One region of the Rhodopseudomonas sp. BAL398 genome, then DNA from elsewhere that is predicted to be linked to it. Evidence: riboswitches for the same ligand, from Rfam matches in the RefSeq annotation. Region 1 holds a riboswitch; each other region holds the start of a gene.

The links. A riboswitch is a leader RNA that binds a small molecule or an ion and turns the genes downstream of it on or off. The one in region 1 is predicted to bind cobalamin.
Positions count from the first base shown of each region.
Region 2: linked by a shared signal. The riboswitch ahead of RBJ75_RS18520 (TonB-dependent receptor plug domain-containing protein) and the one ahead of RBJ75_RS20690 (TonB-dependent receptor plug domain-containing protein) in region 1 are both predicted to bind cobalamin.
Region 3: linked by a shared signal. The riboswitch ahead of RBJ75_RS04845 (hypothetical protein) and the one ahead of RBJ75_RS20690 (TonB-dependent receptor plug domain-containing protein) in region 1 are both predicted to bind cobalamin.
Region 4: linked by a shared signal. The riboswitch ahead of RBJ75_RS02875 (DUF4198 domain-containing protein) and the one ahead of RBJ75_RS20690 (TonB-dependent receptor plug domain-containing protein) in region 1 are both predicted to bind cobalamin.

Region 1 covers NZ_CP133111.1:4,380,238-4,387,304, forward strand. Annotated here, with positions in the region: gene RBJ75_RS20670 (ABC transporter substrate-binding protein) at 1-429, opposite strand, end outside; gene cobD (threonine-phosphate decarboxylase CobD) at 496-1,476, shown strand; gene RBJ75_RS20680 (ABC transporter ATP-binding protein) at 1,483-2,265, opposite strand; gene RBJ75_RS20685 (FecCD family ABC transporter permease) at 2,262-3,287, opposite strand; gene RBJ75_RS20690 (TonB-dependent receptor plug domain-containing protein) at 3,281-5,233, opposite strand; cobalamin riboswitch at 5,266-5,527, opposite strand; gene RBJ75_RS20695 (hypothetical protein) at 5,596-6,168, opposite strand; gene RBJ75_RS20700 (FdhF/YdeP family oxidoreductase) at 6,475-7,067, shown strand, end outside.
Region 2 covers NZ_CP133111.1:3,933,848-3,940,914, reverse strand. Annotated here, with positions in the region: gene RBJ75_RS18530 (hypothetical protein) at 1-241, opposite strand, end outside; gene RBJ75_RS18525 (hypothetical protein) at 243-470, opposite strand; gene RBJ75_RS18520 (TonB-dependent receptor plug domain-containing protein) at 681-2,717, opposite strand; cobalamin riboswitch at 2,830-3,040, opposite strand; gene RBJ75_RS18515 (ABC transporter substrate-binding protein) at 3,220-4,104, shown strand; gene RBJ75_RS18510 (DUF938 domain-containing protein) at 4,097-4,792, shown strand; gene RBJ75_RS18505 (MFS transporter) at 4,998-6,236, shown strand; gene RBJ75_RS18500 (VOC family protein) at 6,852-7,067, opposite strand, start outside.
Region 3 covers NZ_CP133111.1:1,029,259-1,036,325, reverse strand. Annotated here, with positions in the region: gene cobF (precorrin-6A synthase (deacetylating)) at 259-1,014, opposite strand; gene tcuA (FAD-dependent tricarballylate dehydrogenase TcuA) at 1,242-2,630, shown strand; gene tcuB (tricarballylate utilization 4Fe-4S protein TcuB) at 2,617-3,726, shown strand; cobalamin riboswitch at 3,811-4,028, shown strand; gene RBJ75_RS04845 (hypothetical protein) at 4,143-4,727, shown strand; gene RBJ75_RS04840 (precorrin-8X methylmutase) at 4,724-5,353, shown strand; gene RBJ75_RS04835 (precorrin-2 C(20)-methyltransferase) at 5,350-6,081, shown strand; gene cobJ (precorrin-3B C(17)-methyltransferase) at 6,078-6,839, shown strand; gene RBJ75_RS04825 (cobalt-precorrin-6A reductase) at 6,806-7,067, opposite strand, start outside.
Region 4 covers NZ_CP133111.1:618,318-625,384, forward strand. Annotated here, with positions in the region: gene RBJ75_RS02865 (DUF6538 domain-containing protein) at 1-1,146, opposite strand, end outside; gene RBJ75_RS02870 (chloride channel protein) at 1,401-3,185, opposite strand; cobalamin riboswitch at 3,448-3,661, shown strand; gene RBJ75_RS02875 (DUF4198 domain-containing protein) at 3,800-4,588, shown strand; gene cbiM (cobalt transporter CbiM) at 4,605-5,231, shown strand; gene RBJ75_RS02885 (cobalt ABC transporter permease) at 5,236-5,853, shown strand; gene cbiQ (cobalt ECF transporter T component CbiQ) at 5,853-6,647, shown strand; gene RBJ75_RS02895 (energy-coupling factor ABC transporter ATP-binding protein) at 6,634-7,067, shown strand, end outside.

The DNA of each region.
Region 1 (7,067 bases):
CAGCCGCGCGATCGCCGCCTCCAGCCGCGCCAGTTCGGTGTCGGCACGATCCGGATGGCCGGCCAGTTCACCCATCAGCCGGATCTGCTTTTTGACATCGTCGATCGAGCGCGCGGCGTCGAACTCGACCACGCGCAGGCCCTGCTGTTTCAGCAATTCGCGGGTCGCCCGCTTGGTGTAGCGGCCGGCGACGACGATGTCGGGCTTGAGCATCAGCACGTCCTCGGCTTCGCCGGACAGAAGCGGAAATCGCGCCGCCTCGGCGGCGTGCCAGGAGCGGACCGGGTCGCGGGCATAGGGGCTGAGCCCGAGAATCTGCGCCGGATCCGCCAGCGTCATCAGCAACTGGTCGGTGCAGACATTGATCGAAGCGATCCGCGGCAGCGCGTCGGCACGGACGGTATTTGGCGCGACGAGGGCGATCAGCATAATGACGATGGCCAGGCCACGTTGCAGGCTCTCGCACTTTGCGACGGATGATGGCATGAAGCGGCGATGAAACATGGCGGCGATCTGACACAGGCCATGGCGCGCCATGGCGGCGCGCCGTCGCTCTGGCTCGACCTCTCCACCGGAATCAATCCGTGGGTCTGGCCGATCCCGGACATCGTAGCCGATGCCTGGCAAAGGCTGCCGTCCCATGCCGACCACGCCGCGCTGATCGATGCCGCGCGGGCGGCCTATGTGGTGCCCGCCGACGTCGACATCGTCGCCGCGTCCGGTACCCAGGCGCTGATCCAGTGGCTGCCGCATCTGGCGGCGCCCGGCGCGGTCGCGGTGGTCGGGCCGACCTATCACGAGCACGAAGCGGCGTGGCGCGACGCCGGCCGCGAGGTGCGGACGATCGGGTCGCTCGATCAAATTCCCGATGGCGTGCGTCATGTGGTGATCGTCAACCCGAACAATCCCGACGGCCGCGTCGCCGATCTGGCGAACCTGGCCCGCGCCGCCGAGACGCTGCGGGGACGCGGTGGCTGGCTGGTGATCGACGAGGCTTTCGCCGATGTCGATCCGGCGATCAGCGCGGCCACGCTCTGTCCCGACTTGCCGATCGTGATCCTGCGCTCGTTCGGCAAGTTCTATGGTCTGGCCGGGGTGCGGCTCGGCTTCGCGATTGCGGCGCCGCAGATGGTATCGCGGATCGCCGCTGCGATCGGGCCGTGGGCCTGCTCCGGGCCGGCGCTGCAAATCGGCGCCGCCGCCTTGCTGGATGTCGATTGGGCCGAGGCGATGCGGGATGCGCTGTCGCGTCAGGCCGGCCGCCTCGACGCCGTCCTGATCAAGCGCGGATGCGAACTGGTCGGCGGCACCTCGCTGTATCGGCTGGTGCGGTGCCGCGACGCGCGCGGTTTGCACGAGGCGCTGGCGCGACGCCAGATCTGGTGCCGGCGCTTCGACTGGGCCGAGGATCTGCTGCGCTTCGGCTTGCCGCCGGACGATGTCGGGCTGGATCGGCTGGCCGCGGCGCTGGCCTAGCATCGCCTAGACTCCGGCCCAGGGCAGGATCACGGCGCTGTCCTGATGCGCGGCCCGGTAGGCGCTGACGCGAAACACCTCGGCCATGATGGCGTCCGACAGCGCCGCGGCCGGCGCGCCATGCGCCGCCATTTTCCCGTCCGACAGCACCAGCACCGAATCGGCAAAGCGTGCGGCGAGGCCGAGATCATGGGTAACGACGACCACCAGCGTGCCGGCATCGGCGGCGGCCCGCAGCGTCCGCATCACGTCGAGCTGGTAGCGCGGATCGAGCGACGCGGTCGGCTCGTCGGCCAGCAGCACCGGCGCCTCGACCGCCAGCACCCGCGCCAGCGCCACCCGGCTGCGCTCGCCGCCGGACAGTTCGTTGACGGAGCGGTCGGCAAATTGCGCGACGTCGGTGGCGTCCATCGCGCGGGTCACCGCGGCATGATCTTGCGGCGACAACCGCCCCGGATCGCTGGCGCCGTGCGGATAGCGGCCGAGCGCCACCACGTCGCGCACCGGCAGCGGCCAATGCACCAGATGGCCCTGCGGCAGATAGCCGAAGTGCCTGGCGCGTTCGCGCAGCGACAATTGCGCCAACGAGGTGCCGTCGATCGACACGTTGCCGGCGGAGGGGATCAATCCGGCCAGTGCGCGCAGCAGCGTGGTCTTGCCGGCGCCGTTCGGTCCGACCAGCGCCACCAGATGGCGGCGCGGCAATGCGATCGCGACGTCGCGCAATACCTCGCGGCCGGACAGGCGGACGCCGAGTTGTTCGGTGCGGATGAAAGCGGACGCGCTCATGCGACGCCTCCGCCCAGCGCGCGGCGTTCGCGCACGATCAGATAGAGGAAGAATGGCACGCCGATGATCGAGGTCAGCACCCCGACCTTGATGTCGGTGGTCGACGGGATCAACCGCACCGCGATGTCGGCGGCGAGCAGCAGCGCCGCGCCGGTGAGCGCGCTCGGCACCAAGAGCCGCGCCGGATCATGGCCGATCAGCGGCCGCATCAGATGCGGCGCCACCAGCCCGATAAAGCCGATGGTGCCGGAAACCGCGACGCCGCCGCCGACCCCGAGCGCGACGCCGGCGATGACCAAGAGCCGCAAGCGGCCGACATCGACGCCGAGGCTTTGCGCGGTCTCCTCGCCGAGGCTGAGCGCGCGGAACGCCGAGCGCTGGCTCATTAGCAGAATCGCGCCGGCGGCGATGAAGGGCAGCGCCAGCATCACATGGCGGAAGCTGCGGTCCTCCAGCGAGCCCATCAGCCAGAACGCGATTTCAAGGGTGGCGAATGGATTGGCTGATAGATTCATCACCAGCGCGGTCGCCGCACCGGCAAGGCTGGAGATCGCCAGCCCCGCGAGAATCAGCAGCAGCAGCCCGGCATTGCGGCCGGCGACGCCGAGCAGCACGAACACCGAAACGAACGCCATCGCGATGCCGGCGACCGGCAGCGCGTAGGAGCGCACATCGGCCCAGCCCAGCGCGATCATCAGCACCGCGCCGAACGCCGCCGATTGCGGCGCGCCGAATAATGACGGCGACGCCAGCGGATTGCGCAGCAGCCCCTGCAAGGCGGCGCCGGACAGGCCCAGAATGCCGCCGATCGCCAGCGCCAGAATGGCGCGCGGCAGCCGGATTTCCTGGACGATGACCTGCTGCACCTCGCCGCCGCCGCCGAACAGCGCGTCGAGCACGGTGAGCGGCGACAGTTTCACCGGACCGATGCCGAGCGAGCCGATCGCCAGCAAACCGACCAGGATGGCGAGCGCGGCGGTGACGACCGTCCGCCGCGTCGCGGGGCGTGTGGCTGTTACCATGTGGCGTTGAATCCCGCATAGGCGGCCGGGCCGGTGGTGCCGAGATTCACCACCTCCTGATAATGCGCATTGAGGATATTCTCGCCGCGCGCGAACAGCTTCCAATTGGCGTCGAGCTTGTATTCGGTGAACAGGTCGACCCTCGTATAGGGATCGAGCGGGTTGCGTTCATCGGCCGAGCTGAAGCGCTTCGACACCATCGTCACCCGCGGTTCGATCAGCCATTTGTCGGTCGGCGTGATCGCCAGCGATAGCCGCGTCACGTCGCGCGGCCGCCGGCTCAGCGTCAGATTGGTCGCCAGATCCACCGCGTGCAGATACGTATAGGCGGCCTTGAACCTGAGCAGGCCGGGCATCAGTTCGATATCGCCGCCGAGCTCGAGCCCATAGGTCTCGGCTTGGCTGACATTGATGTAGTGCCCGAGCGGGTTGGCGGCGTCGGTGGCGAAGTCGATCAGATTGTCGAATTTATTGCCGAACCAGGTTGCCGACAGGGTGACGCGGCCGTCGAACAGCGCCTGATCGACACCGGCGTCGTAGCCGAAACTGGTCTCCGGGCTCAGTCCCGTGCTGCCATAGATCGGGGCGTAGAGTTGATACAAAGTCGGCGCCTTGGCGCCGGTGCCGGCGCTGGCGTGCAATCTGGTGCCGGTTTCCTGGATCGCATAGGCCGCGGTGGTGCGCCAGGTTTCGAACCGCGCGACGTCGACCACATCGTCGATGCGCCCGCCCATCGACACCGTCAGGCGCTCGCCGATCGGCACTTGCCACAGCGCGAACAGCGCGTTGGTGTCCTGGCTGGCCGCGATCTGGCCGGTGCGCGCGACCGCGGTCGGCAGCAGCTTGGTCAGATAGGTGTCGGCGGTCTCGTGTTGCGCCTTGGCGCCGAACACCAGCGTTCCGGCCGGGCCGAGCTTCAGATTGCCCTGATATTCCGCCGCCATGCTGTCGGCCAGATAGTCGGTCACCGTCCGGGTGGTGTTCTTCGGCAGCATATTTGTCTTGTAGGTGGTGGCGTCGAATGAGCGATCGATATGGGTCTCGGAGACGCTGACAGTGTGGGTCAGGATGCCGCCGAAACTATCGACCGCGGCGCGACCCCAGACCTGTTGCAGCAGGCGCGTCGCCGTGGCCGGCGTATCCGGAAAGCTGCCGCTCGCCGCGTCATAGGCCGAGTTGGTCTTGGCGGCGAGCACGCCGCCTTCCAGCCGCACGCCCTCGCCGGCGTCGTAGCCGATCCGCGCGGTGCCGCCGAGCCGGTCATAGCCGTCGCGTTCGAGATTGGGATATTTCGCTTCGATCTCCGGGATCCGATAGCCGTAGCGCGAGAAGCCGTCGCTGCGCTGGCCGGTGCCGGACAATGCGTAGGACCACGGGCCGTTCGAGCCGGTCAGCGCGCCGCTGCCGCCGCCGGTGCCGTAGCTGCCGCCTTCGCCGCGCAGATTGACCTGCGCCGGGCCGGAGCCCTTCTTGGTGATGATGTTGACGACGCCGCCGATCGCGTCGGAGCCGTACAGCGCGCTCTGCGGGCCTTTCAGTACCTCGACATGGTCGATCATGCCGGGCGCGATCATCGACAGGTCGAAATCGCCGCTGGCCGCGGTCGGATCGTTGACGCGGATGCCGTCGATCATCACCAGGGTCTGGCCGCTGTCGGCGCCGCGCAGCCTGATATAGGTGGTCGAGCCGGGGCCGCCGCTTTCGCTGATGTCGAGACCTGGCACGCTGCGCAGCGCGTCGACCAGCGAGCCGCCATTGTGGGTGGCGATGGTCTGGCCGCTCACCACGCTGATCGAACTGCCGGTCCGGCTGATCGGCTCGGAGGTGCGGTCGGCGGTGACCACGAGGTCGGGCAATTGTTGCGCGGACTGCGCGCCGGCTTCGGCGCTGAAACACGTCAAGGAAAGACAAGCGGCCGTCACGGCAGCGCTCGGCTGGGAAATCATCGCGAACCCCTTCTGTCGACCCACCGTCGAACGAGCTGAATCTCGTCAACGGCCGGTCTCCTGGCTCGCGGTCGTTACCCGATCCGCCTTCCCGGACGCTTCGCCGGGCAAGTCTGCCGGCAAGTCCAGTGGCTTCGTACGATTCGCAGAAGTGCGAGACTTCGGAGAATCATGCGCGGTGGATCGCGAATGGCCGCATACAGTTGCGGGGGCAGCCACGGCATTGGGGATCGCTCCCCGCACCGCATTCCCGTTTCACCTCCTTGCGGAGGCACCGATGACCCGACACAGGAAGCACACCGCACCATCCCGCGCAACGGCCTTGCCCGGAGTTTCGATCCGCGGTCCGACCGACTTTCGGCTCAACCGGCCGGCGTGGTGCGGTCCGGCGTGGCGGCGCGCAGGCCGGAGAACACGATCCCCATGAAGATCGTGATCATTCCGGCGCTCACTGCATTCATTGAAAACAGCGCGGCGGAGGCCTGCGGCGAATAAAGATGTGGCGGCGCGGCGTAGTTGCCGTGCAGCAGCAGATAGGCCGCGACCGGCAGGCCGGCGAGCAACAACATCAGCAGGCGCTCGCTGGGCCGGAACAGCAGGCTCGCCAGCATCGCACAGGGCAGCAGGAACAGTTCGGTCCCGGCGGCTTCGCCAAGCAGCCAGGTGCAGAACACGGTGTTGAGCGTCGCCACCAGCGACAGCACGATCCGCCCAAGGAGCGGGTGACGGCGCGCGATCGCCGGCACCATCAGAAAGAACGGAAACGACAGCGCGCTCAGCAGCAGCCAGGGCATGCCGTCGGTGCCCGCCACCAGCGCGACGTAGATCGGATAGAATGGCCCATTGCCGGCCAGCACCAGCGCAATGAGATTGCCGACGCCCGCCAAGGAATCGTTGTTCGACGCATAAGCGAGCAGTCTGGCCTTGGCGGACATCGGATCCATCCTTGAACATTGCCGAGTCTGTCTAGATCGGCTGCGGCGGCAAATCGACGCCAAAAGCGCCCCGGAGGGATCACGCCGCAGCCGCTCGATGGCCGCGGGAATTCCCAATTTTGTGACTGTCGCCGCAAACCGGAACCGTTCCACCACCGGCGGTTTAATCATGCGAAATCGGGCGCGCAGCAGGAATTTGACATGGCAGATCATGAAACCCAGGTGCAGGACATCGAATCCGCCGCAGCGGCCGAGAACAACGGCGCCACCGTGGAATATGATGGACCGGCCGGCGGCTGGGGCTCGATGCGCGGCATCGCGGATATTTTCGGCAAGGAATGGGCGACGCCGAGCGCGGTCGAAACCCTGATGCGGCAGAACAAGCCCAAGGGCTTCATGTGCGTGTCGTGCTCCTGGGCCAAGCCGGCCGATTACCACACCTTCGAATTCTGCGAGAACGGCGCCAAGGCGACGCTGTGGGAATTGACCAGCAAGCGCTGCACGCCGGAATTTTTCGCCGCCCACAGCGTCACCGAATTGCGCGGCTGGAGCGATTACGATCTGGAACAGCAGGGCCGGCTGACCGACCCGATGCGCTATGATCCGGCGACCGATCACTACGTTCCCTGCAGCTGGGAGGAAGCGTTTCAGGGGATCGGCGCGCAGCTGCGCGCGCTCGATCCGAAATCGGTGATTTTCTATGCGTCGGGCCGCGCCAGCCTGGAGACATCCTATCTCTACGCGCTGTTCGCCCGGCTCTACGGCAATAACAACATCCCCGACAGTTCCAACATGTGCCACGAGACCACCGGCGTCGCCTTGAACAAAGTGATCGGCGTCGGCGTCGGAACCGTGGTGTTCGACGATCTCGCCAAATGCGACGCGTTCTTTTTCTTCGG
Region 2 (7,067 bases), 450 kb from region 1:
TTTTGGCGGGCTTGCCGCCGGGCTTGGTGGCGCCGGGCTTGGCCCGGACCTTCTTGACCGCGGCGGTGCGCGGCGGTTCGGCGGCTTCGCGGGCGAGCCGCGCGGCCTTCAGCTTGGCCATATTGTCGAGCACGGCCCTGGTCGAGGCGTCGCGGTCGTTCTTGTCGGCCTTGGCCTCCTGCGAGGCCTTGGCCGCCTTGTTGAAGCGCGCCTCGGCGCGGTCTCGGTCTTCTTTTGTCATGTCAGGTCGATTTCTTCTTTTTGGCCTTGGCAGCAGGTTCCGCCGGCTGCTCGAGCTCGGCGGCCTCTTTGGCCAGCCGCATCGCCCGCAGGGTCTCGGTGCGCTTGCGGATCGCGATATCCTCGGCGGCGATATCGGCCATCGCCTTGATGCCCTCGGCCTGCTGGGCAGCCTTGCGATTCTGACGAATTTCTTTCAGTTCGGCAGCCGATTTCGGTTCCGTGTCCATGGGTCCTCGAATGATAGAGGGAAATGACGACGTCGTCGTTGGTTCCTCATAGCACAAATCGGCGCCCGCCGCAGCTTTTTGCCCGAATAGGGGGCAAAAGGCCTAATTCGCCGCGAACAATCCCGGATATCGCAGCGGACCGCGGCCGCGCAGGCAAGACCCGGCCGCCTTGGCGGCGGCGGGGTCTGCCGATCGCCCTGGCCGCTCGCGTCAGTTGCTCAGGCGCATGCCGGCAAAGACGCCCAGCCCGGGCTGCAGGAAGCCCACCGGCACCTGGTAGGTCTTGTCGAACAGGTTATCGATCCGGCCGAACACCGTGGCGTGCTCGTCGATCTGGTAATTGGCGGCCAGGTTGACGACCGTGAAGGACGGCGCGTCGAGCAGCGTGGTGCCGAACCGGTCGTAGTCGAGCCATGAACTGGTATGGACGATCGAGGCCGAGAGTGTCGCGCGCTCGATCGGGTTCCAGATCGCCGACAGCGTCACCTTGTTGTCTGGACGGCGCCGCAGGCGCAGGCCGCTGTCTTCGTCGCGGGTGTGGGTGTAGGTGTAATCGACGCGGAAACGCAACGTCTCGGTCGCCTGCAGCGCGACGAATGATTCGACGCCGTAGGTCTTCGCTAGGCCGACATTCTCGTAGGAATAGCCGCCGAGCGCGAGGTCGTATCCGGTCATCGAGATCAGGTCGGTGATCTCGTTGTTGAAGTAGGTCGCCCCGAAACTGGCGCGGTTCTGAAACAGCGGCTGCTCGAAGCCGACATCGTAGCCTTTGCTGGTCTCCGGCTTGAGCGCCGGATTGGCAATCGTGTAGTAGGCCGGGTTATTGACATAGAGCTGCATCAGCGTCGGCGCCTTGAACCCGGTGCCATAGGTCGCCTTCAGCCTGGTGTCGGTGTACGGCACGATGAAGGTCGGCGCGACCCGCCAGGTGGTGTGTCCGCCGAAGCTGTCATTGTCGTCGTAGCGGATATTCGAGACCAGGAAGAAGTTCTTGGTGAATTCCGACTGCAATTCGACGAAGCCGGCGCTGTTGCCGGTGCTCGCGGTGGTGCCGAGCTGCTGGTAGGCGCCGCTCAGGTCGTAGTCTCCGGTCGAATTGGTGCGAATCGAATCGTCCTGGCGTTCCAGCCCAAGCACCACCTTCTGTCCGTATCCGGCGTCGACCACGCCGGTCCAGTCGAATTTCGTCCGCTCGCCCCGATAGGAGCTCGGCGGCGCGATGCCGTATGCAAAGGTCTGGTTATTGGTGGTGAAATCCGCATTGGGATTGACGGTGCGATTCCATTGGTTGGAGTAGCTGAAGCCGAGCGTGCTCTTGAAGCGATCGCCGAGCGGAGACCAGATGGCTTCGCTGCGGGTCAGGAAGTCATGGCTGACCATGTTGCTCTGCAGCGATTCCGGAAATGTGTTCGGATAGTGCGAGTAATCGTCGCCGGTGAAGCCCTTGGAGGCATCGGAATAGCGGCCGACAAAGCTGAAGGCGAGATCGTCGCTGGCCTGAACCCCGAGCTTGGTCGAGTAAGTCTGGTTGTCGTAGCTGTCATTGATGCGCTGCTGGCCCGGAGCCAGAAGATCGCGGGGCGTCACCGCGACGTCGGTGGAGCGAAAATGCGCGACGTTGAAGGCGTAGTCCAGATTGCCCTGAGAGCCGGCGGCGCGGGCGGTCTGGTTGAATGTTCCGAACGAGCCGCCCTCCAGCGTGCCGGTGAGTTTGGCCGGGCCCTGGCCGCGTTTGGTGGTGATCGAAATCACGCCGCCGATCGCATCGGAGCCGTACAACCCGCTCTGCGGCCCGCGCAGGACTTCGATCCGTTCGATGTCGGCGGTCAGCAGATTGGCGAAATCATACGCGCCATTCGGTTTGCTGGGATCGCCGGCGTCGATGCCGTCGATCAGCACCTTGACGTGGTTCGAGTTGGTGCCCCGCATGAAGACCGAGGTCGATCCTCCCGGGCCGCCGGTCCGCACCACATTGAGGCCCGGAACCATGGTGAGGGCGTCGGAGACCGTTCGCCTCTGGTCGCGTTCCAACTCTTCAGAGGTGATCACCGTCACCGAACTGGCGATTTGCTCCGCCGGCGTGGCCAGCCGGGTGGCGCTGACCACAAGGGTCGGCAGCGCGGTGGTCGCATCGGCCTGCTGGGCCTGCGCGACGCAGGGCGGCAGGATCGACACCAGCATGGTCGATGTGAGACAGGCGCGCGACAGCGCGGAGCTTCGCCTTGCGGCAGGATAACGGGACGACATCGGATTGAACCTCGGCTTGACGGGTGTGGCACGTCACAGCGAATGAGGGTTCATCCTTGCGCTTGCGCGCTCCGATGTTGCCAATGTCTGCACTTCCCGACCGACATCTTCGCGTGTGACCACGATTGACGGCAGGTCTCCTGGCTCGCGGGTCGTTGTTTCTGGCGTCGCCTTCCCAGGACCGAGATTCCCAGTGGCATCGGACGCAAGACTCGCCGCTTACAGTTGCGGGAACAGCCGCGGCATTGAACCGCCCCGATTGGAGCCGTCCGCACCGCATTCCCTTTTGATCCCCGAGGGGAACCGTCGCGACGATCTAGGAGGCTGTGATCCGGCCTGTCAATTCGCCGTTCGCGCGCGCTGGCGGCGCGGCGGGCCGGCCGGTGCGTTTTCGTCCCGATGTGGCTTGAACGTCACAGGACAGGGTGCAAGGCAGGCTGTAAGACCTTGGCCGGGCGCGGTGGCATCGCGACCAGGGGATGGCGATCGAGAGATGGCGCGCATGATCGGGCGAAATTTGACGGCGGCGGGCCGCGCGGGCGGGTGGCTCGCCGCGGCGCTGGTGGTCGGTTGCGCGGTGTCGCCGCTGCGGGCCGCCGGCCTGCCGCGGATTGCTTCGCTCAATGTCTGCACCGATCAGCTGCTGGTCACGCTGGCCGATCCGGCGCAGATTGTCGGCCTCAGCCCGTTTGCGCATGATGCCTCGCTCTCGGCGGTGGCCGCGCAGGCCGGCCGCTATCGCGCGCTGTCCGGCGGCGCCGAGGATGTGCTGGTGCTCAAGCCCGACGTCGTGGTGGCCGGCCGTTACGACCGCCGCAGCACCCGCGAATTGCTGAAACACAACGGGTTGCGGGTCGCCGAATTCAACGTGGTGCCGGCTTCGCTCGGCGAGATCCGCGACCAGATCCGGCGGATGGGCGAGATCGTGCAACATCCCGACCGCGCTTCTGCCGAAATCGCCCGGCTCGATGCCGCGATCGCGCGGGCCCATGCGGCGATCGCGCACCGGCCGCTGCGGGTGCTGCCGCTGTGGCGGCGCGGCTGGGTGTCGGGCAGCGGCAGCCTGATCGACCTGCTGTTCGCCGAATCCGGGCTCGCCAACGCGGCGGGCGAGCTCGGCCTGGGGCAGGGCGGCTTCGCCTCGCTGGAGGCGATCGTCGCGGCGCGGCCGGATCTGCTGCTGGTGGCGGACGCCAGCGATGTCGCCGAGGATGGCGGCCGCGCCTTCCTGCTGCATCCGGCGCTGCAGCATTTCTATCCGCGGGCCAAGCGTATCGTGCTGCCGGAGCGGCTGGCGGTGTGCGGTGGCGGATCGCTGGCGGAGGCGTTCGATCGGCTGATCGCCGAACTGACCCGCATCGAACAACAGGAGCGCGACCATGGCTGATTATGTGGTGGAATTCGGCAAGGATGGCAGCCGCGTCGAGCCCGACGGGCGGCTCGACGCGCGCGCGTTCCATCGCAATCACGAGCCGATCCGCGCCGCGCTGGCGCCGTTCCTGCGCGGCCGATCCGGCGACGTGCTGGAGGCCGGCAGCGGCACCGGCCAGCATGTGGTTGAATTCGCCCGCGAGCATCCGGGCATCGTGTGGTGGCCGAGCGATCTCAACGACCAGCATCTGGCCAGCATCGCGGCGTGGCGGGCCCATGCCGGCCTCGACAATGTCCGGGCGCCGCGGCGGATCGACCTCGCCGATCCGGCCTGGTGCGCGCAGCTGGGCGACGGCGACGGTGGTGGCGCCGGACCTGGGCCGCTGCTGGCCGTGTTCTGCGCCAATGTGATTCACATCGCGCCATGGCCGGTCGCCGAAGGGCTGTTCGCCGGCGCCGGGCGCTGCCTGCGGCCGGACGGACGGTTGTATCTGTACGGCCCGTTCAAGCGCGACGGCCACCACACCGCGCTCAGCAATGCGGTGTTCGACACCAGCCTGCGCGAGGCCAATGCCGCATGGGGCGTCCGCGATCTCGCCGATGTGCAGGCGCTGGCCTCCGGCGCCGGCCTCACCCTGGTCGAGACCGTCGAGATGCCGGCGAACAATCTGCTGCTCGGCTTTGCGCGCGCGCCGGCCGACTGAGGGGAAGCACCGTGTCCCGGGCGCGATGCGGCATGAAATGCCGCTTCGCAGAACCGGGACCCCGCTTTTGCTCCAGGCAGCACCGGCGCCTCGGCGCATGGCGCGGCCCCGTTTCCATTGGTTGATTGCGGTCCGGCCTTGCCTATAGTGCCGGCAATTCAGCGCGGCCCATCGGGAACCGGCTGGCAACGGGGCGGAATGGCCGATGGTTGACGTGGCGGCGATCGATGACATTCCCGACGATGCGCGGGCGCGGTCGAATGTGCGGCGGCTGGCCGCCGCCCAGGCGCTGACCGGCGCCAATTCGGCGGTGATCTTCGCCACCGGCTCGATCGTCGGCGCGACGCTGGCGCCGAACATCGCCTACGCCACCGTGCCGCTGTCGATGTATGTGCTGGGCCTGGCCGCCGGCACGCTGCCGACCGGCGCGATCTCGCGGCGCTATGGCCGCCGCGTCGCCTTCACGATCGGCACCGGCTGCGGCATGCTCACCGGCCTGCTCGGCGCCTATGCGATCCTGCACGGCTCATTCGCGCTGTTTTGCTGCGCCACCTTTCTCGGCGGGCTGTATGGCTCGGTGTCGCAATCCTATCGCTTCGCCGCCGCCGACGGCGCCAGCGTGGCCTATCGCCCCAAGGCAATGTCGTGGGTGATGGCCGGCGGGGTGTTCGCCGGCGTGCTCGGTCCGCAACTGGTGCAGTGGACCATGGATATCTGGCCGCCTTATCTGTTCGCCTTCAGCTTCCTGGTGCAGGCCGCGGTGGCGCTGATCGCGATGGCGGTGCTGTCGGGTGTCGACCTGCCGAAGCCGGCGCCGCGCGATCTGCATGGCGGGCGGCCGCTGCTGGCGATCGTGCGGCAGCCGCGCTTCATCGCGGCGGCGGTCTGCGGCATCGTCTCCTATCCGATGATGAATCTGGTGATGACCTCGGCGCCACTGGCGATGCAGATGTGCGGGCTCAGCGTCAGCGATTCCAATTACGGCATCCAGTGGCACATCGTGGCGATGTACGGGCCGAGCTTTTTCACCGGCTCGCTGATCGCGGCGTTCGGCGCCCCGCGCGTGGTTGCCGCCGGCCTGTTGCTGGAAGCCGCCGGCGCGCTGATCGGCATCACCGGGATCACCACGGCGCATTTCTGGGGCACGCTGATCGTGCTCGGAATCGGCTGGAACCTGTCCTTCGTCGGCGCCTCGGCGCTGGTGCTGGAAACCCACCGGCCCAACGAGCGCAACAAGGTGCAGGCCTTCAACGATTTTCTGATCTTCGGCGTGATGGCGCTGGGGTCGTTCTCGTCCGGACAGTTGCTGGCCAATTACGGCTGGACCACCGTCAATCTGGTGGTGTTTCCGCCGGTGCTGATCGGTCTGACAATGCTGGCATTGGTCGGCTTTTCGAAACGGCGCGCGGCGCGGGCGGCGCAGCTCCCAGACTCCGTGCTCTGACCGCTGCGCTGCCGATGCGGAAGCGATGCTCCTCATGGTGAGGAGCCCGCCTGTGGCGGGCGTCTCGAACCATGAGGCCGCATCCCTCGAGACGCGCACAAATGCGCGCTCCTCGGGATGAGGGTGTGCGCTGCCGCTCGCGTCGGACATCGACGCGTCACCCGGAATCTTGCAACGGCGGCGAGATTCCGGGTTCACTCGCAGCTGACGCTGCTCGTGCCCCGGAATGACCGGATGTGGTTATTTCGGTGTCCGCGGCGACAGCGTCGATCCTCATGGTGAGGAGCCCGCCTGTTGGCGGGCGTCTCGAACCATGAGGCCGCATCCCGCAAGACGCGCGCAAATGCGCGCTCCTCGGGATGAGGGTGTGCGCTGCCGCTCGCGTCGGACATCGACGCGTCACCCGGAATCTTGCAACGGCGGCGAGATTCCGGGTTCACTCGCAGCTGACGCTGCTCGTGCCCCGGAATGACCGGATGTGGTTATTTCGGTGTCCGCGGCGACAGCGATGCTCCTCATGGTGAGGAGCCCGCCTGTTGGCGGGCGTCTCGAACCATGAGGCCGCATCCCGCAAGACGCGCGCCAGTGCGCGCTCCTCGGGATGAGGGTGTGTGCTCAGCCCTCGCGCTGGCTGAGCAGGTCGTCGAGATCGAGCCTGCGGGTCACCATCGCCAACGCGCCATCCGGCTGGCGCGGCCATTCGGCCTGCGGGCGGTCGCGATACAATTCGACGCCATTGTGGTCGGGATCGCGCAAGTAAAGAGCCTCGCTGACGCCGTGGTCGCTGGCGCCGTCGAGCTGGATGCCGGCCTGCAAAACCCGATACAGCGC
Region 3 (7,067 bases), 2.6 Mb from region 1:
CGCGCACAGACCGCCCACTTTGTGTTCGATGGATCGGGCCCACGCACGGTCGTCGCTTTGCACTCAGCTAACCCGGCTTGGTGAGCTAGCCACCTAACGAAATCGCTAGCCTGGGTTAGCTCCCAAGCGGGACAAGATTTGGCATCAAGCGCAGCCCCGCCTGGGCTGAACCTGCCGGCCCAAACGCCCGGAAGCCAAGACACCCGGCAGTCAAGCGTTTGACCGCTCATTCTCCTGAGCAGATGTCCGGGCCCGGCTTTATCGATCGGCCCGTCGCAGCAGATAGACGTCCATGATCCAGCCGTGCCGCTGGCGCGCCTCCTGCCGTATCGTTGCGATCTTGTCCTTGACCTCGTCGAGTGGTCCGGCGATCAGAATTTCGTCGGGGGTCCCGAGATGGGCGCCCCAGAAGATCTCCAGATTTGCATCGCGCAGCCGGGCAAAGGCCTGGGTGCCGTCCAGCATCACCACCACGCTGCCGGCGTCATCCGGAAACCCCTCCGCGAGCTTGCGCCCGGTGGTCAACAGCACGGGTTCACCGATCTGGTTCAACGTAATCCGGTGCTTGGCGGCCAGCACCTGCACGCTGCTGATGCCGGGGATCACCTCATAGTCCAGCGCCAGACCCTTGGCGCGCACCCGCTCGATGATCCGCAGCGTACTGTCGTAAAGCGCGGGATCGCCCCACACCAACAGGCCTCCGACCTGACCATCCGAAAGGCACGCCTCGAACCTTTGCTGATACAGATCGGCAAGCTCCGCATGCCATCGATCGACATCGTCCTGATAATTGCCCGATGACGCCCGCTGCGGCACGTCGATCGCGACCGTGCGATAATCCGCGCGCTCGACGAAACGCTCGCAGATCGCGCTGCGCAGGTTTCGCAACGCGGCCTTCTCGGCGCCCTTGTCGGGAACGAAGAAGACGTCGACCCGATTCAAGGCCTTGACCGCCTGGATCGTCAGAAAGTCAGGATCGCCGGCTCCGATGCCGATCACCAGAATTTTTCGCATCGATTGGCCGTTCTGCCGCCCCGGCGCGGCGATTGCCGCGGCTCCGCTCCGAAAGCGGCGAAGACAGAGCATGGTCGGTCGCCGCACGCAAGCGCAGCCGCGCTATCCGATCGTCGGACGCAGCGCGCCTTGCCGCGCGGTTGACAATGCAAGGCCGCCGCTCCACTCAGTGCGGCGATCGTCCCCTAACACCAATGTGGTCCCGACATGATCGATCGAACGCGATCATGAGCACCGTGTCCGCCTCGACCAAGATCGATGTGCTGGTGGTCGGTGGCGGCAGCGCGGCCTTGTGTGCCGCCATCGCGGCGCGACGCCACGGCGCCACGGTGCGCCTGGTCGAACACGCGCCGTTGAGCCTGCGCGGCGGCAACACCCGCCACGCCCGCAATTTCCGCCTGATGCATGACACCGCGCATTGCTACGTCCCGGACAGCTATGGCGAAGACGCGTTCATGAACGATCTTCACCGCGTCACAAGGGGCGCGACCGACGCGACGCTGGCGCGTGTGCTGATTCGCGGCTCAGCGACGATCGCTCCCTGGCTGCAGGCCAATGGCGTGGCATTGCAGGATCCAGGCTGCGGCGTGATGCCTTATTCGCAGCGCACCGCATTTTTTCTCGGTGGCGGCAAGACGATGATCAATGCGCTCTATGCCACAGCCGCCAGGATCGGCATCGAGATCTGCTATGACAGTGAGGTCGTGGCTTTGCCGACCAGCGATGGCCAAGGCGGGAACGTGGTGATCGATCGAGGCGGCATCACCGAACTGGTGAGCCCGAAGGCGCTCGTGCTGTGCTGCGGCGGCCATCAATCCGATCGCGCCTGGTTGCGCGACAGCTTCGGCGACGCCGCCGACGGGCTGGTGGTCCGCGGAACGCCCTATGCCACCGGACGGGTGCTGCGGATGCTTCTCGATGCCGGCGCCAGGCCGGTCGGCGATCCGTCGCAAGGCCACATCGTTGCGGTCGATGCCCGCGGTCCGCCGGTCGACGGCGGCATCGTCACCCGCATCACCGCGATCCCTTCCGGCATCGTGGTCGACCGCAACGCTCAGCGCTTCCACGACGAGGGCGAGGACGCGCGCAAGACGCATTATGCCCGCTGGGGCGAGCGGATCGCGCAATGCCCCGGCCAGATCGCCTATCTGATTATGGACGCCCATGGCCGGGCGCGGGCGCTGCCGACAGCGCTGCCGCCGATCGAGGCCGATTCCATCGCGGCGCTGGCGGTCAAGCTCGGGCTCGACCCGGCAGCGCTGGAAGCCACGACGCGCGGCTTCAACGCCGCGATCGCCGGCGGCGAATTAATCCAACGGCGCACCGCACAGTTGGCGCCGGCGAAATCGCATGGCGCGGTCGCGCTCGCGGTGCCGCCCTTCGCGGCCTACCCGATGCGACCGGGCCTGACCTTCACCCATTTCGGCGTCGCCGTCGATCCGCAGATGCGGGTGATCAAATCCGACGGCAGCCGTTTCGAGAACATCTTCGCGGCCGGCATGATCATGGCGGCGAATGTGCTCGGCCGCGGCTATCTGGCCGGCCTCGGCGTCACATTGTCGGCGGTGTTCGGACGCCTCGCCGGCGAGGAGGCCGCGCGTCATGCCGCCCGATGACCTGGAAGCCGAGCGGGTGCTGCGAATCTGCACCGCCTGCATGTATTGCGACGGCTTGTGCGCGGTGTTTCCGGCGATCGCCGGCAAGCATGATTTCGCGCCCAACGACCTCACCTATCTGGCCAATCTGTGCCACAACTGCCGTGGCTGCTGGTACGCCTGCCAATACGCGCCGCCGCATCATTTCGCGATCAACCTGCCGAACACGCTGGCCGAATTGCGCCAGCGCTCCTATGCCGACTACGCTTGGCCGCGCTGGCTGGGTCGTGGCTTTGGCGCCAATGCCCGCGTGGTCGCCGCCATCGTCGGCGGCATCACCGCGTCGATGCTGATCGCCACGCTGCTGCTGGTGCCGGCCAATGTGCTGTTTGCCGCCCATCACGGCCCGGGCGCATTCTATCGGGTGGTGCCGTGGCCGATCATGGCCGGGGCCGCCGCGGCGACGCTGCTGTCGGCGATGCTGGCGATCGGCATCAGCGCGGCAAGCTATTGGCGCGCGATCACCCCCCGCGCCGGGACCAAGGCCATCTTGCGCGCGCTGTATCCCGCGGTGCTGGATATCGTAACGCTGCGCAATCTCGGCGGCGGCGGCCCCGGTTGCAACGACGCCGACGAGAAATTCTCCCAGCAACGCCGATGGTTTCACCACGTGATGGTGGCGGGCTTCGCGTTCAGCCTCGCCGCGACGCTGATCGCGGCATTCTATCATCACGTCTACGCCGTCGCGGCGCCCTACTCCTTGACCAGCCTGCCGGTGCTGGCCGGTGGCATCGGTGGGGTGACGATGCTGATCGGGATCGGCGGGCTGTTGCTGCTGGAACGGCGCGCCGACCGCGCCCTCTCCGCCGCCGCCGAGATTCGGCTTAACATCGTGTTCCTGGTCCTGCTCGCTTTGGTGGCCGGGAGCGGCCTTGCGGTGCTGGCGCTGCGCGAGACCGCGGCGATGGGGCTGGTGCTGACGCTGCATCTGGGCATCGTGATCGGCTTCTTCGCCATCCTGCCGGTCAGCAAGGCGGTCCACGGGTTGTATCGATCGCTGGCGCTGCTACGCGCCGCGATCGAGCGCGCGCGCCCGCGACGCAGCGGCGACGAGTGACATCGGTGCAGCCGCAGGACCATCGGGCGCAAGCCGCGGCCGATCGCGCCGTGTGGAGGATTGACTTCCCGGCGTTTCCGTCAGATTGAACCCGCAGCCGATGGTGCCTTGTCTGCGGACAGGGCGAAAAGGGAATACCGGGTGTCAGGATACGGCAAGTTGCCGGATCCGGACCAAGCCGGAGCTGCCCCCGCAACTGTGAGCGGAAAGCCTGCACCGAAAACCACTGGGTCTCGACCTGGGAAGGTGGTGCCGGCGATGACCCGCAAGCCAGGAAACCTGCCGTCGCCTGCTTTGTTCGCCATTCCGGGCGGGGTGTTTCGGAGTGAAGACGTTGGTCGATCGGAGTGCAGGTCCGCTCGCCGCATGTCTGGGTCTCGCGCTTTGCGCGGCCCATCCGGCGACGAGGCTTGCCTATGGATCACTGCGATCAACACGCGCCTGGCCAGGCGCCAGCGGCCAACTTAGTCGAGCGAACGGTCTCGCCGCGGCCCGGCCTCGAGCAATCCGCCGCCGAACTCGTGGTGCTGTCCTTTGCCGACGATGACCTCGCCGCTTTCGCGGCAGCATCGCGCGCGGCTGATGGCTTGCCGCGCCTGCATCTGGCCAATCTGCGCGATCTCGTCGATCCGCATGCGCGCGAGCCGCTGATCGCGACCACGCTGGCGCAGGCCCGCGGAATTCTGATCCGGCTGGGCGGCGGCCTGCCCTGGCCTGACGCCGTCGCGCGGGTCGCCGCGATGGCCGCCGCCAAGGGCATCGCGCTGGCGATCGTTCCGGGCGATGGCCAGGTCGATCCGCAATGCGACGCGGCCTCCAACCTGCCGCCCTCGACGCTGCGCCGGTTGAAAGCCCTGTGCGACAAGCCCGGTCCGGACTCAGCCCGCGCGGCGCTGGTCCAGCTGGCATTGGCCTCCGGTCTGCGAGCAGCGCCGCTCACCCACGCCACGCTGCCGCCCAGCATCGCCCCGACACCGACCCATTCCGAGGCCGCCTCATGAGCTACGTCTACGAGAAAAACGGCGCCGCGATCTACGCGCGCTCCTTCGCCATCATCCGCGCCGAGGCCAGGCTCGACCGCTTCGATGCCGCCGACGAGAAAGTCGCGGTCCGGATCATCCACGCCAGCGGCATGGTCGAGGTCGCCGACGACATCGTCTTCACCGGGGGCTTCAGTGTGGCCGCGGCGCATGCGTTGCGCGCCGGCGCGCCGATCCTGTGCGACGCCCAGATGGTCGCCAACGGCATCACCCGGGCGCGGTTGCCGGCCGATAACGAGGTGATCTGCACATTGAGCGATCCGCGCATTCCAGCACTGGCGGCGCGGCTTGGCACCACGCGGACCGCCGCGGCGATCGAATTGTGGCGCGACCGACTGGCCGGCGCCGTGGTGGTGATCGGCAACGCGCCGACCGCCCTGTTCCGGCTGCTGGAGATCCTGCAGGAGCCGGGCGTGGCCCCGCCGGCCGCGGTGATCGGCATTCCGGTCGGCTTCGTCGGCGCCGCCGAATCCAAGGACGCGCTGCTCGACTACGCCCTGGTGCCGAGCGTGATCGTGCGCGGACGGCGCGGCGGCAGCGCGATGGCGGCCGCCGCCGTCAACGCTGTGGCGAGTGACATCGAATGAGCCGCGCCGCGACGATCTATGGCGTCGGGCTCGGCCCCGGCGATCCCGAGCTGATGAGCGTCAAGGCGGCGCGGCTGATCGGCCAAGCCCGCGTCATCGCGCATTTCCGCAAACCCGGCCGCGCCGGCAATGCTCGTAGTTTGGTGGAAGGCATGCTCGCGCCCGGTGTGGTCGAGGAAGCGATGGAATATCCGGTCACCACCGAAATCGCGGTCGATGACCCCGCCTATAATGCCTGCCTACGCGATTTCTACAACGGCTGCGTCAAACGGCTTCTCGGTCATGTCGACGACGGCCGCGACGTCGCGGTGCTGTGCGAGGGCGATCCGTTTCTCTATGGCTCGTTCATGCATCTGCACAGCCGGCTCAAAGGCCAAGCCAAGGTCGTGGTGGTGCCGGGGATTTCCGGGATGTCGGGCTGCTGGACCGCCAGCGACATGCCGATCACCTTCGGCGACGACGTGTTGAGCGTGGTGCCGGCAACGCTCGACGAGGCCAGCTTGCGCGAACGCTTCGCTGGTGTAGATGCGCTGGTGGTGATGAAGCTCGGCCGCAATCTGCCGAAAGTGCGCCGCGCGCTGGATCATGCCGGGCTCACCGAGCGCGCGGTCTATGTCGAGCGTGGCACCATGGCCGAGCAGAAGGTGATGCGGCTGGCCGACAAGACCGACGACGAGGCGCCCTACTTCTCGGTGATCCTGGTCCATGGCCAAGGACGACGGCCATGAGCGGATCGCTGATCATCGCTGGCCTCGGGCCCGGCGCCGCCGATCTTGTGACCCCGGAAGTCACCGCCGCGCTGGCCCAGGCCACCGATCTGATCGGCTACGCGCCCTATGTGGCCCGCGTCGCCGAGCGGCCCGGCCTCACCCGTCACGGCTCCGACAATCGTCAAGAGCTCGACCGCGCCGGGCACGCGCTGCGGCTGGCCGCGCAAGGCAGGCGCGTCGTCGTGGTGTCGTCGGGCGATCCCGGCGTATTCGCGATGGCGGCGGCGGTGTTCGAAGCGGTCGATGCCGGCGATCCGTCATGGCGCGAGCTTGATATCAGAGTATTGCCCGGCATCAGCGCGATGTTCGCGGCCGCAGCGCGGATCGGCGCGCCGCTCGGCCACGATTTCTGTGCGATCAATCTGTCGGATAATCTGAAGCCGTGGCAGCTGGTGGAGCGTCGGCTGCGGCTGGCGGCCCAGGCCGATTTCGTCATCGCGCTGTATAACCCGCTGTCGAAGGCGCGGCCATGGCAGCTCGGCCGTGCGCTCGACTTGCTGCGCGGGGAATTGCCAGGCCACGTGCCGGTGATCTTCGCCAGCGCCATCAGCGACGCCAGGGAGGCGATCGACACTGTATCGCTCGCTGAGGCGGCGGCAGAGCGCGCCGACATGCGCACGCTGGTGATGATCGGATCAACCCAGACCAGGCTGATCGAACGCGGCAACGGCAAGCCGTTCGTCTACACGCCGCGTTCCGTTGGAGTGGCATCGTGACCGAGCCAGCGCAGCACCGCGGCGACGGAATCGACCACCTCGCGCGCCGGAACGTAAGGTCGCCGCACCATCACCACCGGCAGAGCCAGATCGCGCGCGGCCTCGATCTTGGCCGAGGCGGCATCGCCGCCGGCATTTTTCGCGACGATGAGATCAGCGCGAAACTCTGTCAGCATGGCGCGATCGGCGGCGCGCGCGAACGGCCCGCGCGCCACGATCACTTCGGCA
Region 4 (7,067 bases), 2.2 Mb from region 1:
CTCACCCATCGGCCTTCTGAACATTTCTACCGGAAATATCTGCCGGAGATTGTCGCTGGAAAAATACTTGCGTTTAGAATTGCTCGGCTTGATCGAATCAACCTTGACGCCAACGGCGGGGTTGTCCGGAATGAGATCGCCTCTAGCGCACCAGTTCAGGATCGAATGGATTCGGGACAGATATTTATTGTTGATCGTTCGCGCGGTGAGGGGAGAGAATGGCGTCTTACGTTTCTTGTTCGCGGCTATCGCCTGGGGAAGCGTCATGCCTGGAAAGCGCTTCGTATAATTCGATGGCGTGTCGGCAAGAGCGCGTTTTAATCCTAGGAGGTCTGCACGGACGATTCTGTAGAGCGGCTTTTTGTCTTCCAAGAATTCTTCAAACATTCGTATCGCGACTTCGCATTCCTTATTGGTCGCGGGCATGGCGCTGCGCTCTTTGCAGTATTCCGGGAAGACCTCGCCCAGCGATTTGGCGCTGTCGGCATCCAACATGCGGACCAGCAGCGGATCAGATGCCAACGGCTTTGCGGGGATGAGCAGGGGATGGGTAGGAGTGCCATTGAAATCCCCATCATCACGTTCTTTGTTTCGCTTGATGACCTCAAGCTGGATACCTGCCAGATCGCGGGCGCGTTCCCGCCATTCCGCTGTTCCGGTCTTGACGTCGGTATATCCATCCTGCCGCATCGAATCGATGATCCAGCCGACGCCCGCCGCGATTTCGTCATTGCCGACCTTGCCGCCAGCAATTTTCCGTAGCCGTGCTTCATACGCCGGACCGAAGTTAGACATGTCGGCAGGGGGCTCGTCCGCGCTTCCGTGCATGGCTCTCTCATGGTCGTCCTCGGCAAGTTCGCTGGCGTAATGGGCGCCAGCCATTTGCCGAACCGTGAGTGGCTTGCCCGGCTTAGGCTGAACCTTGGGCTTGAAGGTCGTTCTAACTTGTTGCCGTGCGGCATCGATCTGCACCTGCATGTCCGCGACTGCAGCGGAAAGACGCCTGCGCGCTTCCCGGCGGTCGGCTCCCAAGGGGGCGGTCAATTCCCACTTGTCTGCGAACAGCGAGCGGAGGGCTGTCGGGATGACAATGCGGGCGTAATGGCGGCCGTTGCGGGTGAGCAGGTGAGGGATTTTGGCTGCCAATTTTGCCTCTGTTACAAAAATTTCTGTGAAACAGTTTGTAACATGAAGGTGTGAAAGTTATGCCGATAAAATAAGGGGAATATGTATATTGCTACAAAAAATACGTGAGGAGCGGGTTCCCTTCACCCGCTCCAATGATTTCAAGGCGTTAGCCTGTCTGGTGGATCCCGATCTGACCGGGCTGCCGATTCCCTCAGACCGACAGCCATTCCTCGCCCGGCGCCGATCGGCGCCTCCCGGGCTGACCGTCCGGGTCAGCTGCCGAGAACCCCGCGCGTCGCCTTGTCGAGTTCTTCGACGTAGCGCCGCCGCGCGAATGACTCGCTGAGAAAGCCGATCACCTTGCGGTTGTCCTCGGATTGGATCACGGCGAGCAGTTCGGCTTCGGCGTCGTCGAAGATTTTCATGGCAGTCTTGATGTTCATCTCCGGCCGCAGCGCCACATCGATATATTTGGCGAGCTCGACCACCTGGATCTCGTCGGCGATCGAATCGAGATCGCCGGAAAACAGTTCCGGCAGCATCACCACCCCGCAATATTCGTCGGCCTTGTTGACCACCACGATGGCCCGACAGGAGCCCAGCGCGAATTGAGCGCGGCAGGCGGCGATCGTCGCGGTCGAGGGCACCTGGCCGATATCGGTTCGCATCGTGCGTTCGACCGTAAGATTGCGCAGCCAGCCGACATCATTGGCGCTGCGGATGGTTTCGCCGCTGAGATGAAGTCGCCAGGTCGAGAACGAGTGACCGAACAGGAAGCGGACGCCGATGCTGGTCACGATGCAGGCGGCCAGAACCACCGCCGTCACGTCGACATTTCGTGTCATTTCCAGGACCAGAAACGCCATGGTGAGCGGTCCGCCGACGATGGCGACGCCAAGCGTCGCCATGCCGGTCAGCATGCTGACCTGGGGATCGACGGCGATGGTGGGCAGCCATAGCAGCAGCACCGCCGCGTAGAATTTGCCGATCAGGCTGCCGACAAACAGCGAGGCGAAGAACAACCCGCCACGAAATCCGGACCCCAGGGAAATCATGCAGGCCGTCATCTTCAGGGCAATCACCACCGCGATCACCCCGATCGCCATCTCCCGATGCAGATCGAGCAGCATCGCCCCGTGGCCCGCCGCCAACACCTGCGGGGTCACGATTGCCAGACAGCCGACCAACAGCCCGCCGACCGCGGGTCTGATCCAGACCGGCATCCCGGTTCGGGTAAAGATCTTTTCGAAGACCGGCGAACTGCGCATCACCGCGATGCCGACCGCGCCGGTGATCAGCGCCAGCGCGATCAGCGCCAGATATTGCTCGACCCCCACCGCGCTGACCCGGAGCAGCTCGAGCGAATAGGGGGCGCCGCCGAGCCAATGCGCGGTGATCGCGCCGGCCAGGGAGGCCGCGAGAATCGGCGCGGCGCTGGCCACCGAATAGACCCCGACAATCAGCTCGCAGGCATAGAACGCGCCGGTGATCGGCGCGCCGAACGCCGCCGCAATCGCCGCGGCCGAGCCGCAACCGACGATCAGGCGCTGGTCGTTTCGCCGCAGATTGAGGAATTGCCCGAGCAACGAGGCGGCTGCGGATCCGATCTGGGTATAGCCCGCCTCGAGTCCGACCGACGCCCCGCAACCGTTGGAGATCAGCGTCTGACCGCTGACCACCGCGCTGTCGCGAAACGACAACAGCCCACCGCGCAGCGCATTGGCCTCGATCGGGTCGACCGCATGGGCGATCTTCCAGCGCCGTCGGCTCCACTCCATGATGCCGAGCACAAGGCCGCCGATGGCCGGGGCCATCAGCGCCACATGCGGTGTGACATAGGCATTGGCGCTCAGCCGCACATCGACCGCGATGCCATAGATCAGAACGTGGGCGATCTGGGCGATTTCGCTCATGAGGGTGACGACGGCGCCGACGCCCACGCCGATCAGCAAGGCGAGCGGGACGAGGTAGAACTCGTTGCTGCGCAGCAGCAGCCGCATTCGCATCAAGATCAGATTCAGGCCCAGGCGATCATTGCGGTGTTGAACCTGATCCATCTCCGCCAACTCGATTCCACCAATCTCAGCGTTTCGTTCAGCCGGGCCGCTCGGCGCGGTCCCCAGGCGATCGCCGTCCTTCTAGCCATAAGGAGATGGCGCTGTATATCTCGATTCATCCGTAGCTCGGGAGAGCCGGCGGCCGCGCTGCCGGGCGGCGCCAGCCTACGGCGACTCGGCCGCCGGGGGGCAGATCTGCCGCGAGCGCTACGAACAGGCTCGCAAGGCCCGCCGTTGGGACCATTTACAGACGTTGTCATGCTTGATAGGCATCAGGCGTAGTTCTCGTTCGGCGGTGCCGGACGAGATAATAGGGAACACGGTGCGCCGCGTCCGCGCGGTTATTCCGAGGCTGCCCCCGCAACTGTAAGCGGCGAATCTCGCCGAGAGAACACCACTGGTCCGCAAGGGCTGGGAAGGTTCGGCGAGATGATGACCCGTGAGCCAGGAGACCTGCCACAACCGTTCGCAGCCGCGGACGGCTCGTTCGTCTGACGCCGGGGTGTGCGTCGTGCAACATCACGGCGCGACTGCGCCGGTGTGAGCACGGGTCCTCGCGCGTCTCCTTATGGGAATCGCGGCCGCAATCCGGCCGCGTGTTGGGAGACACGTTCATGAAACTCTTCAATTCAGTTCTGGCCGCTGCTGTGCTGGCCTGGGTGGCGCCGGCCGAAGCCCACTTCCAGCTGATCTATACCCCCAAGGTGAACCTGGAGAAGCGGACCGAGATCCCGTTGTTGCTGGTGTTCTGGCATCCGTTCGCGAATGGCCACGCCATGGACATGGGTAGGCCGGAGCAATTCTTCGTCATCAACAAGCACAAGAAGACCGATCTGCTCGGCACGCTGGCGCCGGTGACCTTCAAGGGCGCGGAGAATTCCGCCGCCGCCTTCGAGACCAAATTCACCCCCAAGGGACTTGGCGATTACGTCTTCGGCCTGGTGCCCGCGCCCTATCTGGAGACCTCCGAGGACAAGTACATCCAGCAGATCACCAAATCCTTCGTGAATCTGGGCGGCGCGCCGACCGACTGGGACAAGCCGCTTGGCCTGCCGACCGAGATCGTGCCGCTCAACAAGCCGACCGCGATCGTCGCCGGATCGACCTTCTCCGGTCGGGTTCTGTCCGAAGGCGAGCCGGTCGCCGACGCTGAAGTCGAGATCGAATATATCGCCGCCGAACCGGACCTCGCCACGCGCAGCGCCGGCAAGCCGAGCGTCACGCCACCGCCCGGCGGCACGCTGATCGCCAAGACCGACGCCAATGGCATTTTCACCTTCGGCATTCCCAAAGCGGGGTTCTGGGGTTTCGCCGCGCTCGGCGTCGGCCCGGCGAAGAAATTCGAGGGCAAGGATCTGTCGCAAGACGCGGTGATCTGGGTCCGCGCCAACGATCTCAAGTGACGCCAGGAGAGCCGCCATGCATATCGTCGACGGAGCGCTTTCCCTGCCGGTCCTCGTCACCGGCTCCGCGATCGCCGTCGCGGGCATCGGCATTGGCCTGCGACAGATGCCGATCGACAAGATTCCGGCCGCCGGGGTCCTGAGCGCGACCTTCTTCGTCGCCTCCCTGGTCCATGTTCCGATCGGTCCCTCGAGCGTTCACCTCATCGTCAATGGCCTGGCCGGGCTGGTGCTCGGCTGGGCGGCCTTTCCGGCGCTGTTCGTGGCTTTGTTGTTGCAGGCGGTGTTCTTCGGCTTCGGCGGCCTGACCGTGCTGGGCGTCAACACGGTCGATATCGCGCTGCCGGCGCTGATCGTCAGCTATGTCTGCCGGCCCGGCATCGTCCACGCCTCGCCGGCGGTGGCGGCGATTTGGGGCGGGGTTGGCGGCGCGCTGGCGATCGCGCTGACGGCGATCTGCGTCGGCGTGGCGCTCGGCTTCTCCGGCAGCGAATTCATCCCCGCCGCGAAGCTGGTCTTCATCGCCCATATTCCGGTGATGGTCATCGAGGCCGTTCTCACCGCCGCGGCGGTCTATCTCGTGCGCCGGGTCAAGCCGGAATTGTTTGACGCCTTCGCCGCGCCGGCGCCCCAGGGAGCATGATGCCATGATCAAGACCGCGATGACTAAGACCATTGCCTCGGTGCTGCTCGCGCTGCTCATCGCCTGCGGAGCCTGCGTCCCGGCGCTGGCTCACAAGGTCGTCGCCGGCGCCTATGCCAGCGGCGACCGCATCGAGGGTGAAATCGGCTTCTCCGACGGTTCGATGGCCAAGAACGCTCTGGTCGAAGTTCTGGCGGAGGATGGCGGCAAACTCGGCGAGACCCATACTGCCGAGGACGGCACCTTCGTCTTCACGCCGACCAAGCGGGTGGTCCATATTTTCCATGCCGATCTCGGTGGCGGCCACGTCGCCAATATCCGCCTGGAAGTCTCGGACCTGCCTGCGACGCTCAAAGCGTCAGGTACCGACAAGGCCCCGGCCGCCGCCGTGACCAGCGCCGCGAAGACGGCCGAAGCTGCCGCGGGCGGGATCAGCGATGCGCAACGTGCGGCTCTCGTCGAGGCGGTGCGCAACGAGGTCAAGCCGCTGCGGCGGGAGATCATCGCGCTGAAGGAGAAGAACGACCTGCAATCGATCCTCGGCGGCATCGGCTATATCGGCGGCCTGTTCGGCCTGTGGTTCTTCCTGGCCGCGCGACGCCAGCAAAAGCGGGCCGCCTGATGGGCCACGTCATCGGCGGCGAAGTGGTTGGCGTTCTGGAGACGGCGGTCACGCGGCGCAGCCCGCTCGCAGGGCTCGACGGACGGGTCCGCATCATCGTCACCGCCGTCTTTGCCGTCACCGTCGTATCGCTGAGCCATTTCGGGCCGCTGCTCGCGGCCTTGGCCGGCGCCGTCGCCATCATGCTGCTGGCGCGGCTGCCGATCGCCCGCACGCTTCGCCGCGTCGTCGCGATGGATGCCTTTATCGTGTTCATGATCGCGACGCTGCCCTTCACGGTGCCGGGCGAGCCGCTGTTCAGCCTGTTCGGTTTTCCGGCGAGCCGGGAAGGGATGGTGGAGGCACTGACGATCGCGCTCAAGGCCAATACGGCGGTGCTGGCGGCGATGGCGCTGCTGTCGTCGTTCGATCCGGTGGCGTTCGGGCGGGCGCTGGCCCGGCTCGGCATGCCCGAACCGCTGGTCCATCTCATCCTGTTCAATGTCCGCTATATCGACGTGCTCGACCGCGAGTATCAACGGCTGCGCGTGGCGATGCGGGCGCGCGGCTTTCGGCCGTCGAATTCGCGTCACACCTATGTCAGCTTCGGCTATCTGATCGGGATGCTGCTGATCCGCGCGCTGGAGCGTTCGGAGCGCATCTTGCAGGCGATGAAATGCCGGGGCTTCTCCGGGCGGCTGTTCCTTGACGCCGACGAGCGCATCGGACAGATGGATGTCGTGTTCGCTGCCGTCTGCGGCGCCTTTGTCGGCGGTCTCGTCCTGTGGGAGATGATCATCCGTGCCACTGTTTGACGTTCGCGGCATCGTCTTTGCCTATCCCGGGCAGCCCAATGTGCTCGACGGCGTCGATCTGGCGCTTCATCCCAGCGAACGTCTGTGCGTCGTCGGCCCCAACGGCGCCGGCAAGAGCACGCTGCTGCAAATTCTGGTCGGCCTGCTGCTGCCGCGCGCCGGAACGGTGACGGCGTTCGGCAGCGTCCGCCGGGTCGAGCGCGATTTCCACGACGTCCGCCGCCGCGCCGGCTTCGTGTTCCAGGACCCCGACGATCAATTGTTCTGCCCGACCGTCGCCGAGGACGTCGCGTTCGGCCCGCGCAATCTCGGCAAGACTCGCCAGGAGGCCGCAATGATCGTCGATGCGACGCTCGAGCAACTGGAGCTTTCGCATTTGCGCGATCGCGTCACCCACAAGCTCTCCGGCGGTGAGAAGCG